DNA from 2 places in the Mesorhizobium sp. P3_B5 genome. Region 2 is predicted to be linked to the other one. Evidence: predicted binding sites of a transcription regulator. Region 2 holds the regulator's gene; the other holds the start of a gene.

Region 1 (6,747 bases), on a different contig from region 2:
GGACGGCGGCGGCCTTGCGCACAGCCGGCCTGCGCACCGGCTGGTGGAACCCATTGCCGGTCTCGCTCGGCCTGTCGATGCGGCTTTATGATTAGCTATCGACGTCCGACGGTTTCGGGCACCCGCCAGCCATAGAGCCAGTCCAGGTCTGAGGCGAGCTTTTCGGACGAGCGCGTCGCCAGGAACAGGTTGCGGGCCATCGCCACCGGCCCCGCAGCATGCCAGGCGAGCCGGTTGACGGCGCCACGGCGGGCAACTTTTGCTACACGCGGACGCCGTTCCTGTTCCCACGCGGCAAGCGCACCCTGGAGATCGGCAGGCAAGGCGGCGACGAAGCCGGCAAGCGTTGCGGCATCCTCGATCGCCATCGCCGCGCCCTGTGCGGCAAACGGCGTCATCGCATGCGCCGCATCGCCGATCAGCGCGATGCCATCCGAAGTCGTCCAGGGCTGGCGCTGGTCCACTGTATGGATCGGCCACGCCGTCCACGGCCCGGCTTCTTCGACCAGCCGGGCCAGTGCCGGCGCCGTGCCGCGCATGGCGCTGGTGAGGATCTTGACGTCGGCATTGCCGGACCAACCCTCGGCGATGATCTCACCCTTGGTGAACGCAGCAAGGTTGAAGGCGGTGCCTTTGCTGACGGGGTAGGCGACGAGGTGGAAGCCGGGATGCAGGAAGGAGGTGACGCAGTCGGTTGCAGCGATCGCCGCGAAGGCTTTTCCGGCGGCGCTGTCGGCGCTGACCGTGGCGCGCCAGGCGAGTTCGCCCGAAAACCGGTTTCTGGACGAAAACCCGGCAGCAGCACGGGTCGCCGACCAGACACCATCGGCGCCGATCAGCAGGAACCCCTCGGCCTCGACGCTCTTGTCGCCAATCTCAGTCGTTGCGATGAGGCCATGCGGCCCCTTGGCGACGCCGCTGACGCGCGCGCCGGTGACAAGCTTGATGCCAGGCAATTCCGCCACGCGCGCCATCAGCGCGTTTTGCAGATCGGCGCGGTGAGCGACGAGGTAGGGGGCCTGCCAGCGCTTTTCGGCCAAGTCGCCAAGCGGGACGCGCGCCAATTCGCGCAATGTTCCTGCATCCCTAAGCACGACCGCCTCCGGCCGCACCGCTGCCGGCGACAGCCGGTCGAGCACGCCGAGCTGGCGAAGGATGCGCGTTGCGTTGGGGGAAAGCTGGATGCCGGCGCCAGCCGCTTCGAGGCGCGGCGCTTGTTCGAACAGCTTTATCGGATAGCCGCGCTCGGCGAACGCTAGGGCAGCGGTCAGCCCCGCAACACCCGCCCCGGCGATAACGATCTGCCGGGACTGCATGTCGCTCATTGGGATCGTCGCGAAAGAATCAGGCGGCCTGGTCGATATACAGGCACCCGGCCGGCGCCGTTTCCGTTGCCTTCAGCTTTGACGAATAGCGATAGAGCGTCGAGCAATAGGGGCAGACTTTTTCATCGTCGTCGCCCATGTCGAGAAACACATGCGGATGGTCGAAAGGCGGATTGGCGCCGGTGCACATGAATTCCCTGACGCCGATGTCGATCGCCGCGTGGCCCGCATCGTTCTGGAAATGGGGAATGGAACCGCCTGCCATCGTCGTCTCCTTGCTCTCTCGTAGAATTGCATCTGGATCATAACCCGTCTCTTTGCAAGATCGATGAAATGAAACTGTCGCAAAAGCCTGTCACAGGATAAGTTAAGCCGGTTAACCGGCTGAGCGGTCGAGAAGAGCAGGAACCATGAACGAACTGAAGCCGGTACAGAGCGAATTCACCACCGTGGAGAAGGCCAGCTCCGAAGGCGGCAACCCCGACCGTTTCGTCAACCGCGAGTTTTCCTGGCTGCAATTCAACCGCCGCGTTCTCGAAGAATCGCTGAACCTCAATCATCCGCTGCTCGAACGCGTCCGCTTCCTGTCGATCTCGGCAGCCAATCTCGATGAGTTCTTCATGGTCCGCGTCGCCGGTCTCGCCGGCCAGGTGCGCGAGGGCATCACGCTCAAGAGCCCGGACGGCCGCACGCCGGAGCAGCAGCTCGAACAATTGCTGCGTGAGGTCGAGCGCCTGCAGGAGGACCAGCAGAAGAGCCTTTCGGCGCTGATGCTGCTGCTCAACAAGGAAGGCATAGAGAGCATCGCCCGCGACGCCCTGACCAAGGACGAGAAGGTCTGGCTGGAAGACCATTTCCAGGAGCAGGTGTTTCCGGTGCTGACCCCGCTATCGATCGACCCAGCGCACCCGTTCCCGTTCATTCCCAATCTCGGTTTCTCGATGGCGCTGCAACTGCGTCATCGCAAGAATGGCGAGGAGATGAGCGCGCTGTTGCGCCTGCCGGTTGCATTGAAGCGCTTTATCCGTCTGCCCGACCGCAAGCATCATGTCCGCTTCATCCCGCTCGAAGAGGCGGTCGGCCTCTATATCGGCAAGCTGTTCCCCGGCTACGAGGTCAAGGGCTCCGGCACATTCCGCATCATCCGCGACAGTGATATCGAGGTCGAGGAAGAGTCCGAGGATCTCGTGCGCCTGTTCGAGACGGCGCTGAAGCGCCGCCGCCGCGGCTCGGTCATCCGCATCGAGTTCGACAGGCTGATGCCCAGCGAGTTGCGTGACTTCGTCGCCGGCGAGCTTGGCGTGTCGTCGAGCCGCATCAGCGTTCTGACCGGTCCGCTGGCGCTCAGCCAGATCTCCGAAATCGTCGCCGTGGCCCGCGACGACCTCAAGTTCACGCCCTACAATCCGCGCTTTCCCGAACGCATCCGCGAGCATGGCGGCGACTGTTTCGCCGCCATCCGCGAGAAGGACATCGTCGTTCACCACCCTTACGAATCCTTCGACGTGGTGGTGCAGTTCCTTCGCCAGGCGATGGCCGACCCGGAAGTGGTGGCGATCAAGCAGACGCTGTATCGCACCTCAAACGACAGCCCGATCGTGCGGGCGCTGGTCGACGCCGCCGAGGCCGGCAAGTCGGTGACAGCGCTGGTCGAGCTCAAGGCGCGCTTCGACGAGGAGGCCAACATCCGCTGGGCGCGCGACCTCGAGCGCGCCGGCGTCCAGGTCGTGTTCGGTTTCCTCGAACTGAAGACCCACGCCAAAATGTCGCTTGTGGTGCGGCGCGAGGACGGCAAGCTGCGCAACTACGTGCATCTCGGCACCGGCAACTACCATCCGGTCACCGCGCGCATCTACACCGACCTGTCCTTCTTCACCACCGATCCGACCATTGCGCGCGATGTCGCCCAGCTGTTCAACTTCATCACCGGCTATGCCGAGCCGACCGATGAGATGCGGCTGGCCATTTCGCCGTTTACGCTCAGAAGCCGCATCTTGAAGCACATCGCCGACGAGGTTGGCCATGCGCTCGAGGGCAGGCCAGCGCGCATCTGGATGAAGATGAACGCGCTCGTCGACCCTATCATCATCGACGCGCTCTATGACGCCAGCCGTGCCGGCGTCGAGATCGACCTCGTCGTGCGCGGCATCTGCTGCCTGCGGCCACAGGTGCCGGGCCTGTCGGAAAACATCAGGGTCAAGTCGATCGTTGGCCGTTTCCTTGAACACAGCCGCATCTTTTGCTTTGGCAACGGCCATGGCCTGCCGTCCGACGAGGCGATCGTCTACATCGCCTCGGCCGACCTGATGCCGCGCAATCTCGACCGCCGCGTCGAGACCATGGTGCCGATCACCAATCCAACTGTGCATGAACAGATCCTTGGCCAGATCATGCTGGGCAACATCATGGACAACCAGCAAAGTTTCGACGTATTGGCAGACGGAACCTCCCGGCGCGTGATGCTGGAGGAGGGTGAGGAACCGTTCAACGCGCAGGAATATTTCATGACCAATCCGAGCCTGTCGGGACGGGGCGATGCGCTGAAGTCGCATGCGCCCAAGCGCATCGCGCAGTTCAAGCGCCGCAAGAAAAACGCCGCAGCGTCCGGCTGATGATTGCAACGTCCCAGGGCCGGCTTCAGGACCGCCGACCGCTGTCCATCATCGACATCGGGTCGAACTCGATCCGCCTTGTCATCTATGAAGGGCTGGCGCGTTCTCCGACCACGCTGTTCAACGAAAAGATGCTGGCCGGCCTCGGCCGCGGCATCGTTTCGACCGGAAAGCTCGATCCCGAGGCGGTAACGCGCTCGATGGAAGAATTCCGGCGTTTCCGCGCCCTTTCCGACCAGGTCGGCGCCGAGCACATGTATGTGCTGGCGACCGCCGCCGCCCGCGAGGCGGTCAATGGTCCCGACTTCATCCATCGCGCCGAAGATGTGCTCAAGACCGAGATCCGGGTGCTGAGCGGCCGCGAGGAGGCGCATTATTCGGCGCTCGGTGTCATCTCAGGCTTCCACCCGGCCAACGGCATTGCCGGCGACCTTGGCGGCGGCAGCCTGGAACTGATCGACGTCAATGGCGAGGCGATCGGCGACGGCATCACGCTGCCGCTGGGCGGCCTGCGCCTGCAGGACATGGCCAAGAACTCGCTCGCCCAGGCGGCAAAGATTGCGCGCGAGGAACTGGCGCGGGCAAAGCTGTTGAAGGGCGGGCAGGGCAGGGCCTTCTATTCGGTCGGCGGCACCTGGCGAAATCTTGCCCGGCTGCACATGGAAATGAGCAACTATCCGCTCGGCGTCATGCACCACTACGAAATCAGCGCCGACAGTGCTGCGAACTTCCTGAAGCAAGTGGCCAAGGGCGAGATCGAGAAGGTGAGGGGCATCGAAGGCGTCTCCAAGAATCGTCGCTCGTTGCTGCCCTATGGCGCGATCGTGCTGCAGGAGATCATGGCGGCGATGCAGCCGTCGAAGATCATCGTCTCGGCGCTCGGCGTACGCGAGGGCTTTCTTTATTCGCTGCTGGGTGAAGCCGAGCAGAAGGCCGATCCACTGATTTCCGCGGCGGAGGAACTGGCCCAGCTGCGCTCGCGCTCGGTCACCCATGCGCATGAGCTTGTCGAATGGACGGGCAAGGCCTTCGCTGCCTTCGGCATCGACGAGACCGAGGACGAGGCGCGTTATCGTCAAGCGGCCTGCCTGCTTGCCGACATCGGCTGGCGCGCGCACCCGGAATACCGCGGCAAGCAGTCGCTCAACATCATCGCCCACGCCTCCTTTATCGGCGTCGATCACCCTGGCCGCGCCTTCCTGGCGCTTGTCGGCCTGTTTCGCCACGAGGGCGTGTTCAACGAGGCCGTCCCCGAAATTCGTGGATTGGCGACGCCGCGTTATCTCGAGCGGGCCCGCGTGCTGGCGGCGATGCTGCGCGTCGTCTACTTGCTGACGGCGGCAATGCCGGGCGTCATGCCCAGGCTGAAATGGGAACCCCGCCCCAATGGCGCACTGGCGCTGGTGCTGCCGGCGTCGCTGGCCGATCTCTACGGCGAGCGGCCGGCGGGCCGGCTGGCGCAGCTGGCAAGGATCACCAACCGTCGGCTGGTGCTGGCCGTCGAGGGCGGGCCGAGCATTTCGGTCAAGTAGCCTCAGACCCGATCCCGAATGTTCGGCCGTCGATGGAATAGGCACCTGCACCAGCCATCGCCAGCGCCAGGAAACCGCCTGCTATGGCGATGTCCTTCATCAGCATCTGTGAATGCAGGAAGCTCAGCATCGGGTCGTCGGCGCCTTGTCCGTAATGGCCGATGAAGCCGGCAACGACGCAGAACGCGGCCAGCAGCAGCGCCACGATCGGCGTCTTGAAGCCGACCAGGATGAGCAGTCCGGCGATCAGCTCGAACAGCCCGGTTCCCCAGGCCGCCAGCGTCGGCAGCGGCAGGCCGAGGCTGGCGAAATAGCCCGTCGTGCCGGCAATGTCGGCAAGTGCATGGAAGCCCGAGGGAACAAACAGGGCGACAAGCAGCAAACGGGAAAGCAGCAGCAATGCGTTGCGGGGCATGGTTACCTCCGTGTTGGTCGGGCCGGCTGACCCATTCCTTATCCCGACGCCGCGATTCTAGCAGGAATCGGCTGACGGGGACGCATGCACAGACAACGAAAAAGGGGCCCGGAAAATTCCGGACCCCCATGTTGCACTGCTTGTGATTGGGCTTCAGGCGCGCTTGGCGTCGATCGAATAGGCACCGGCACCCGAGGAGGCCAGCAGGATGAACCCGCCCGTAATGGCGAGATTCTTGAGAAACTGGATCATCTGCATTTGGTCGGCCCAGCCGGTGTGGGCGACCAGCCCGGTGGCGACGGTGAAGATGGCGAGCACCCAGGCGGCGATGCGGGTCTGGAAACCGACGAGGATGGCGAGACCGCCGACAAGCTCGATCAGACCAACGACGATTGCCGTCACGGTCGGCAACGGCAGGCCGAGGCTACCGAAGTAGCCGGCGGTGCCGGCAATCGCGGTGAGCTTGCCGAAACCGGAAAGCAGGAAGATGACCGCGAGCAGGATGCGGCCGAGCAGGATTGTGGTTGAGGCATTGGAAGCGGCGCCGGAACCGGCGACTGAACTGTTGATGGACATGGTGACTCTCCGGGAGGTTGCGAATACCTCCTCCAGATAGTTCAGGTCGACTGTTCACCAAAGATGCCTATCCGGCGACAGTTCGTTCACCGAGATAACGCTTTTGTGATCGAGTGTGACTTCAGCCTGGATGCGTCATGTCCTCGGGCCGCACCAGCCGGTCGTAGTCGGCCTCGCTGACCAGTCCGGTTGCCAGCGCTTCCTCGCGAAGGGTCGTGCCCTTCTTGTGCGCGGTCTTGGCGATCTTGGCCGCATTGTCGTAGCCAATGGTCGGCGCCAGTGCCGTC
Region 2 (6,747 bases):
AGGCAGATCGCGCCGCGCGCCAGGGCGCGCAACAATGTCGAGAGGCTGATGCTGTGGGGGCTGCTTGCCGCCTCCACCATCGCCATCCTGACCACGGTCGGCATCGTGCTTTCCATGCTGTTCCAGACGATCACCTTTTTCGAAAGCGTGTCGCCGGCGAGTTTCTTCTTCGGCACGGTCTGGGATCCGCGTTTCTCCGCTGCCGGTTCGGGCGGGAGCCAGGGCCAGTTCGGCCTGATCCCGCTGCTTGCCGGCACGCTCTATATCGCAGCGGTCGCGCTCGTTGTCGCGGTGCCGATCGGGCTGATGTCGGCGGTCTACATGGCCGAATATGCAACGCCCCGGCTGCGCTCTGTGGTCAAGCCGGCGCTGGAACTGCTCGCCGGCATACCGACCATCGTCTACGGCATCTTCGCGGTGGTCACGCTGGGGCCGTTCCTGCGCGATCTCTCCGCGGCGCTGACGGGCGGCTCGCCCTTCATCCAGGGCCAGAGCATTTTCACCGCCGGCCTGGTCATGGGCGTCATGCTGATCCCGGTCGTGTCTTCGCTGTCCGATGACATCATCACGGCGGTGCCGCGCGCCATGCGCGACGGCTCGCTCGGCCTCGGCGCGACCCGCTCCGAGACAATCAAGCGCGTCATCCTGCCGGCGGCACTTCCCGGCATTGTCGGCGCCATCCTGTTGACGGCTTCGCGCGCCATCGGCGAGACGATGATCGTCGTGCTGGCGGCAGGTGTCGCCGCCAATCTCACCATCAACCCGTTCGAGGCGATGACGACCATCACCGTCAAGATCGTCAACCAGCTGACGGGCGACCTCGAGTTCAATTCGCCGCAGACGCTGGTCGCCTTCGCGCTCGGCCTGACGCTGTTCGCGTTGACGCTGGTGATGAATATCGTCGCGCTCTACATCGTGCGCAAATACCGGGAGCAGTACGAATGACCGACATTCCCATGGACACGATGGTCCGGGCCGCCGCTCATCCGCGCCGCGACATCGGGCTGAAGGCCCGCTATGCCGCGGAGCGCCGCTTCCGCATCTATGGCATGCTGGCGATTTCCGTCGGCCTTGCCTTCCTGGCCATCATCCTCGTCACCATTGTCTCGAAGGGTTACACCGCCTTCTGGCAGACGACGGTGTCGCTGCCTGTCAACTTCGACGCGAAGGTGATCGATCCTTCCAACAAGCGGGCCACCGATCCCAGTGTGCTGATCAAGGCGAACTATCCCAAGCTTGCCGAAAACGCGCTGATCGCCAAGCTCGGCATTTCTCCCGACGACAAGCCGGCTATCAAACAGCTCAAGGGCTTCCTGTCCGAAGGCGCCCGCGTCCAGCTGCGCGACATCGTCGCCGCCGATCCGTCGGTCATCGGCACGACGCGTGACGTCAACATCCTGGCCGCCGCCAATCTCGACTCGGCCTTCAAGGGCCAGATCGACCTCGGCGTCGAGGAAGCGCGCCGCAAGGTTTCCGACCAGCAGATCGCCTGGATGAACAAGCTGAAGGCGGACGGCGTGATGGCCGAGCACTTCAACACCGGCCTGTTCACCTACGGAGCTTCCAGCCGTCCGGAAACATCCGGCATGGGCGTGGCGATCATCGGCTCGCTCTACATGATGGTGATCGTGCTTTTGCTGGCGCTGCCGATCGGCGTCGCCGCCTCCATCTATCTGGAGGAATTCGCCAAGAAGAACCGGTTCACCGACCTGATCGAGGTCAACATCAACAATCTGGCCGCGGTGCCGTCGATCGTCTTCGGCCTTCTCGGCCTTGCCGTCTTCATCAACTTCCTCGGCATGCCGCGCTCGGCCGCTTTCGTCGGCGGCCTGGTGCTGACGCTGATGACGCTGCCGACGATCATCATCGCGACGCGTGCGGCACTGGCCGCCGTGCCGCCGTCGATCCGCGCGGCAGCGCTTGGTCTTGGCGCTTCCAAGATGCAGATGGTGTTCCAGCATATCCTGCCGCTAGCCGCCCCCGGCATTCTCACCGGCACCATCATCGGCCTGGCGCGCGCGCTCGGCGAAACCGCGCCGCTGCTCTTGATCGGTATGGTCGCCTTCGTTGCCGACTATCCGAAGACACCTTTCGATCCGGCGACGGCGCTGCCGGTGCAGATCTACCTGTGGGCGAACGAGGCCGAACGCGCCTTCGTCGAACGCATGTCCGGCGCCATCATCATCCTGCTGGTCTTCCTCATGGCCATGAACATCACCGCGATCGTGCTTCGGCGCCGGTTCGAGCGGCGCTGGTAGAAAAAAGGCATTTTGGTATGAACATCATGACCGAACAGTCCCTTGAAAACGCTGTGGGCGATAAAATGAACGCCAAGTCGAACGAAGTGATCAAAATGCGCGGCGACAAGGTCGGCGTGTTCTACGGCGAGAAGCAGGCGTTGTTCGACGTCAATCTCGACGTGCGCCTCAACCAGGTGACGGCGCTGATCGGCCCGTCGGGCTGCGGCAAGTCGACCTTCCTGCGCTGCCTCAACCGCATGAACGACACCATCGATTCGGCGCGGGTGACCGGCAAGATCACGCTGGACGAAGAGGATATCTACGACAAGAGCATCGACGTCGTCGAACTGAGGGCGCGCGTCGGCATGGTGTTCCAGAAGCCCAATCCGTTCCCGAAGTCGATCTACGAGAACGTCGCCTACGGCCCGCGCATCCATGGACTGGCCAAGCGCAAGGCCGACATGGATCAGATCGTCGAGTCGAGCCTGAAGAAGGCGGCGATCTGGAACGAGGTCAAGGACCGCTTGCAGGAACCCGGCACCGGCCTTTCCGGCGGCCAGCAGCAGCGTCTGTGCATCGCGCGCGCCATTGCCGTGTCGCCCGAGGTGATCCTGATGGACGAGCCCTGCTCGGCGCTCGATCCGATCGCCACCGCCCGTGTCGAGGAACTGATCGACGAACTGCGCCAGAACTACACGATCGTCATCGTCACCCACTCGATGCAGCAGGCGGCGCGCGTGTCGCAGCGCACGGCGATGTTCCATCTCGGCTACCTCGTCGAGGAGGGCGCCACCGACAAGATGTTCACCAACCCCGACGACAAGCGCACCCAGGACTACATTACCGGCCGGTTCGGCTGAGCGGTTCCGGCAGCGAAGTTTCAGGCACGAGGACTAGGATCATGGGTGAACATACCGTCGCATCTTTCGATGAAGAGCTGGGGCAGATCAGCAAGCTGATCCGCGACATGGGCGATCTCGCCGGCTCGATGGTCAGCGGCTCGACCAAGGCGCTGCTCAATTCGGACAACGCCCTGGCGCAGCGCGTCGTCTCCGACGACGCCATCATGGATGCGCGCCAGCGCGAGCTGGACGACCGCGCCATCACGCTGATCGCCAAGCGCCAGCCGATGGCCAACGATTTGCGCGCAGTGGTCGGGTCGATCCGCATGGCCGGCGACCTCGAGCGTATCGGCGATCTCGCCAAGAACATCGCCAAGCGCGTCGGCACCGTCGGCCTCAGCGTCACGCCGCGCGACCTGTCGCATTCCATCGATGCGATGGCTCAACTTGTGCTCATCCAGGTGCAAGGGGTGGTCGAGGAATATGCCGCCGCCGATGCGGCAGCGCTCGCCAAGCTCAGAAACGACGACGAGCGCATCGACGTCAAATACACATCGGTGTTCCGCGAGCTTTTGACCTACATGATGGAAGATCCGCGCAACATCACCGCGTGCACGCACCTCCTGTTCTGCGCCAAGAACCTCGAGCGCATCGGCGACCATGTCACCAACATCGCCGAAAATGCGTATTATGTTTTGACCGGCACGCAGCTGCCCGCCAATCGTCCGAAGCAGGACGAGACGGCGATGTCCGCGCCGGCGGCATGACGACAAGGGTGACCAGCCGATGATCGCGCCACGCATCATGGTGGTGGAGGACGAGGAGCCGCTAGGCCTGCTCCTCCGCTACAATCTCGAATCCGAAGGCTACCAGGTCGAGGTGGTGACGCGCGGCGACGAAGCTGAGATCCGCCTGCAGGAAAACGTGCCCGACCTGCTGGTGCTGGACTGGATGGTTCCGGCGGTTTCCGGCATCGAGCTGTGCCGGCGTCTCAGGATGCGGCCCGAAACCGAGCGGCTGCCGATCATCATGCTGACCGCGCGTGGCGAAGAGAGCGACCGCGTGCGCGGCCTCTCGACCGGCGCCGACGACTATCTGGTCAAGCCGTTCTCGACGCCGGAGTTCATGGCCAGGGTCAAGGCGCTGCTGCGCCGCGCCAAGCCGGAAGTGCTGTCCAGCGTGCTGAAGGTCGGCGACATCGTGCTCGACCGCGAATCGCACAGGGTCTATCGCAAGAAAAGCGAGATCCGGCTCGGGCCGACCGAATTCCGCCTGCTCGAGTTCATGATGCGTCATCCTGGCCGGGTGTTCTCGCGCAGCCAGTTGCTCGACAATGTCTGGGGCGAGACGATCTATATCGACGAACGCACGGTGGACGTGCATGTCGGCCGGTTGCGCAAGGCGGTCAACAATGGCCGCATGCCAGATGTCATCCGAACCATTCGGGGCGCCGGTTATGCGATCCGCGAAGACTAGGTCCCTCGGCGCGGAAGCGTTTATTGGTTGAATGCGTCCACTCCCGGACCTCACGCGTCGATGATTGGCTCAGCCCGCTCATGGCTTCGTCATCCTTGGGCGAAGCAAGGAGCGTAGCGACGCGGCGCAGACCCAAGGATCCATGCCGCGACCTCAAGGCGTTGCTACTGTGCAGAATTCTGCCCCGTTGAATTCTTTGACCGATTTCACGGCATGGATCCCAGGGTCTCCGCGACGGAGCTTCGCTCCTGCTTCGCCCTGGGATGACGACGTTGGGACGGCTTCGGCCAATCTCTAAAGTCGGCGACAATCTGCGGCATCAATGATTGACGTCGTCCTCAGGCCACGTCTTTCCCGATAGCGCCAGCCCGTGCCTGCCCGCCCGGCGCGAAGATCTCCTGGTCGACGAAGCTCAGTGCCCGCATGGCGCAGCCTTCGCGGATCAGTGGCAATTCGTTCGGTTCGGTGTCGAAGGAGATCGATTTCGAGTGCTGGCCGCCGGCGGTCTGGGCGATGGCCTCGCGCAGCGCCGGTTCGATCAGGTCGAAGGCGGCGGCGCTGACGCCGACCATGGCGACCGGCGCCGGATCGATCAGCGCAAACAGGCTGCCGAGGCCGAAGCCAAGCGCTTCGCCGGCCTTGCGGTAGGCCTCGCGCTCCGGTCCGTCTTTCTCACGTGCCGCGACGGCGAGCGCCCGCATGTCGGCGTCGCTGACATCGGCGACCGGCTCGGCGTCCTCGCCCAATTGCCTGGCGTTGCGCCAGATGGCGTAGTTGCCGGCATAGGCCTCGACGCAGCCGCGCCGCCCGCAACGACACAGCGCCCCGCCCGGGCGATGGATCATGTGGCCGAACTCGCCGCCCGAGGAATGGGTGCCGGTGAACAGCTCGCCCTTCAGCACCAGTCCCATGCCGATGCCGTGCGACAAAAGGATGGCGATGAAATCGTCGTGGTAGCGGACCGGATCGCGCCACTGCAGCGCCACCGCCATCATGTTGCAGTCGTTTTCCATGGTGGCCGGAATGCCGAATTCGCCTTCCAGTATGTCGGCGAAGGCGATGTCGGTCTGCGGCGTGATCGGCGACCACAGCATGGCGCGGGCGTGCGAATCGGTGATGCCCTGGATGCCCATGGCGATGCGGGCGACGCTGTGGGTGTCGAGGTCGGGATCCTCGAGCCGACGCCTGACTATGGCGACACATTCGCCGATCAGTTCGTCGCGCGGCATGGTCAGCGTGTCCAGCCGGCGCTGCTCTTCGGCCACCACCTGGCCGGCGTAGTCGATGACAGCGACGGAAAGGAAATTCAGCGACAGCACCACTGTCATCACAGCGGCTGCTTCCGGATTGAGCCCGAGACCGACTTGCGGCCGGCCGCGTTTCAGCGAAACAGCTTCGCTGGCCTTGCTCTCGGCCAGGATGCCTTCCCCGATCAGGTCGGCGGAGATCGCCGATATGGTCGAGTGGCTGAGGCCGGTGGTCGCCGCGATCTCGGTCCGCGACGGCTGGCCGGCGCGGCGCACGGCCGAAAGCACCATCGCCCGGTTGCGGCGGCGCAAATCGTCGTGGCGGATTCCAACCGACATCTTTTTTGTTTTCCTCCCGGTCGTCCTCGCGGCCTCTGATGATATTGAAGGCAGTCGGTGACACCGGCCAAATATTGGCAGAAGCCGGCGGCACTGTCATTATTTATTGCGAGCCTCGAAAAAAAGTCAGCGACACATCAAAATCCATCAGAATCGATGTTGACAGCGCTCCGACGTTGGACCACTATTTTTTCGAGGCTCGAAAAAATAGAGCCTTTGTGCCGGCCTTCGGGCCAGTTTGTCGCGCTGCGCGCGATTTAGGGAGGATATCATGAAGAAATTTGCAGTCGCCATGCTGGCGGGTGTCGCCATGTCGTTGACGTTGGCGTCGGTCGCACAGGCGAAGGACAAGGTCATTGGCGTTTCGTGGTCGAATTTCCAGGAAGAGCGTTGGAAGACCGACGAAGCGGCGATGAAGACGGCGATCGAGGCCGCCGGCGACAAGTACATCTCCGCCGACGCGCAGTCCAATCCCGGCAAGCAGCTGACCGATGTCGAGAGCCTGATTTCGCAGGGCGCCAACGCGCTGATCATCCTTGCGCAGGATGCATCGGCCATCGGCCCGGCGGTGCAGAAGGCACTGGACGAAGGCATTCCGGTCGT

What was found. The regulator PhoB, encoded in region 2, activates phosphate uptake and scavenging genes when phosphate is short. The targets are predictions, from matches to a motif close to TGTCATNNANCTGTCAT.
Region 1: a site for PhoB is predicted at 1,655-1,671, ahead of AC1DVW_RS03935 (RNA degradosome polyphosphate kinase). Genes of this name have one in related genera too.

The regions. Positions count from the first base shown of each region.
Region 1 is NZ_JBFUGR010000001.1:781,436-788,182, forward strand. It holds gene AC1DVW_RS03920 (TIGR02117 family protein) at 1-95, shown strand, start outside; gene AC1DVW_RS03925 (FAD-dependent monooxygenase) at 96-1,325, opposite strand; gene AC1DVW_RS03930 (zinc-finger domain-containing protein) at 1,345-1,590, opposite strand; gene AC1DVW_RS03935 (RNA degradosome polyphosphate kinase) at 1,736-3,937, shown strand; gene ppx (exopolyphosphatase) at 3,937-5,469, shown strand; gene AC1DVW_RS03945 (DoxX family protein) at 5,462-5,884, opposite strand; gene AC1DVW_RS03950 (DoxX family protein) at 6,038-6,460, opposite strand; gene fumC (class II fumarate hydratase) at 6,582-6,747, opposite strand, start outside.
Region 2 is NZ_JBFUGR010000007.1:110,624-117,370, forward strand. It holds gene pstC (phosphate ABC transporter permease subunit PstC) at 1-945, shown strand, start outside; gene pstA (phosphate ABC transporter permease PstA) at 942-2,258, shown strand; gene pstB (phosphate ABC transporter ATP-binding protein PstB) at 2,276-3,100, shown strand; gene phoU (phosphate signaling complex protein PhoU) at 3,142-3,849, shown strand; gene phoB (phosphate regulon transcriptional regulator PhoB) at 3,869-4,558, shown strand; gene AC1DVW_RS19280 (ROK family protein) at 4,897-6,144, opposite strand; gene xylF (D-xylose ABC transporter substrate-binding protein) at 6,416-6,747, shown strand, end outside.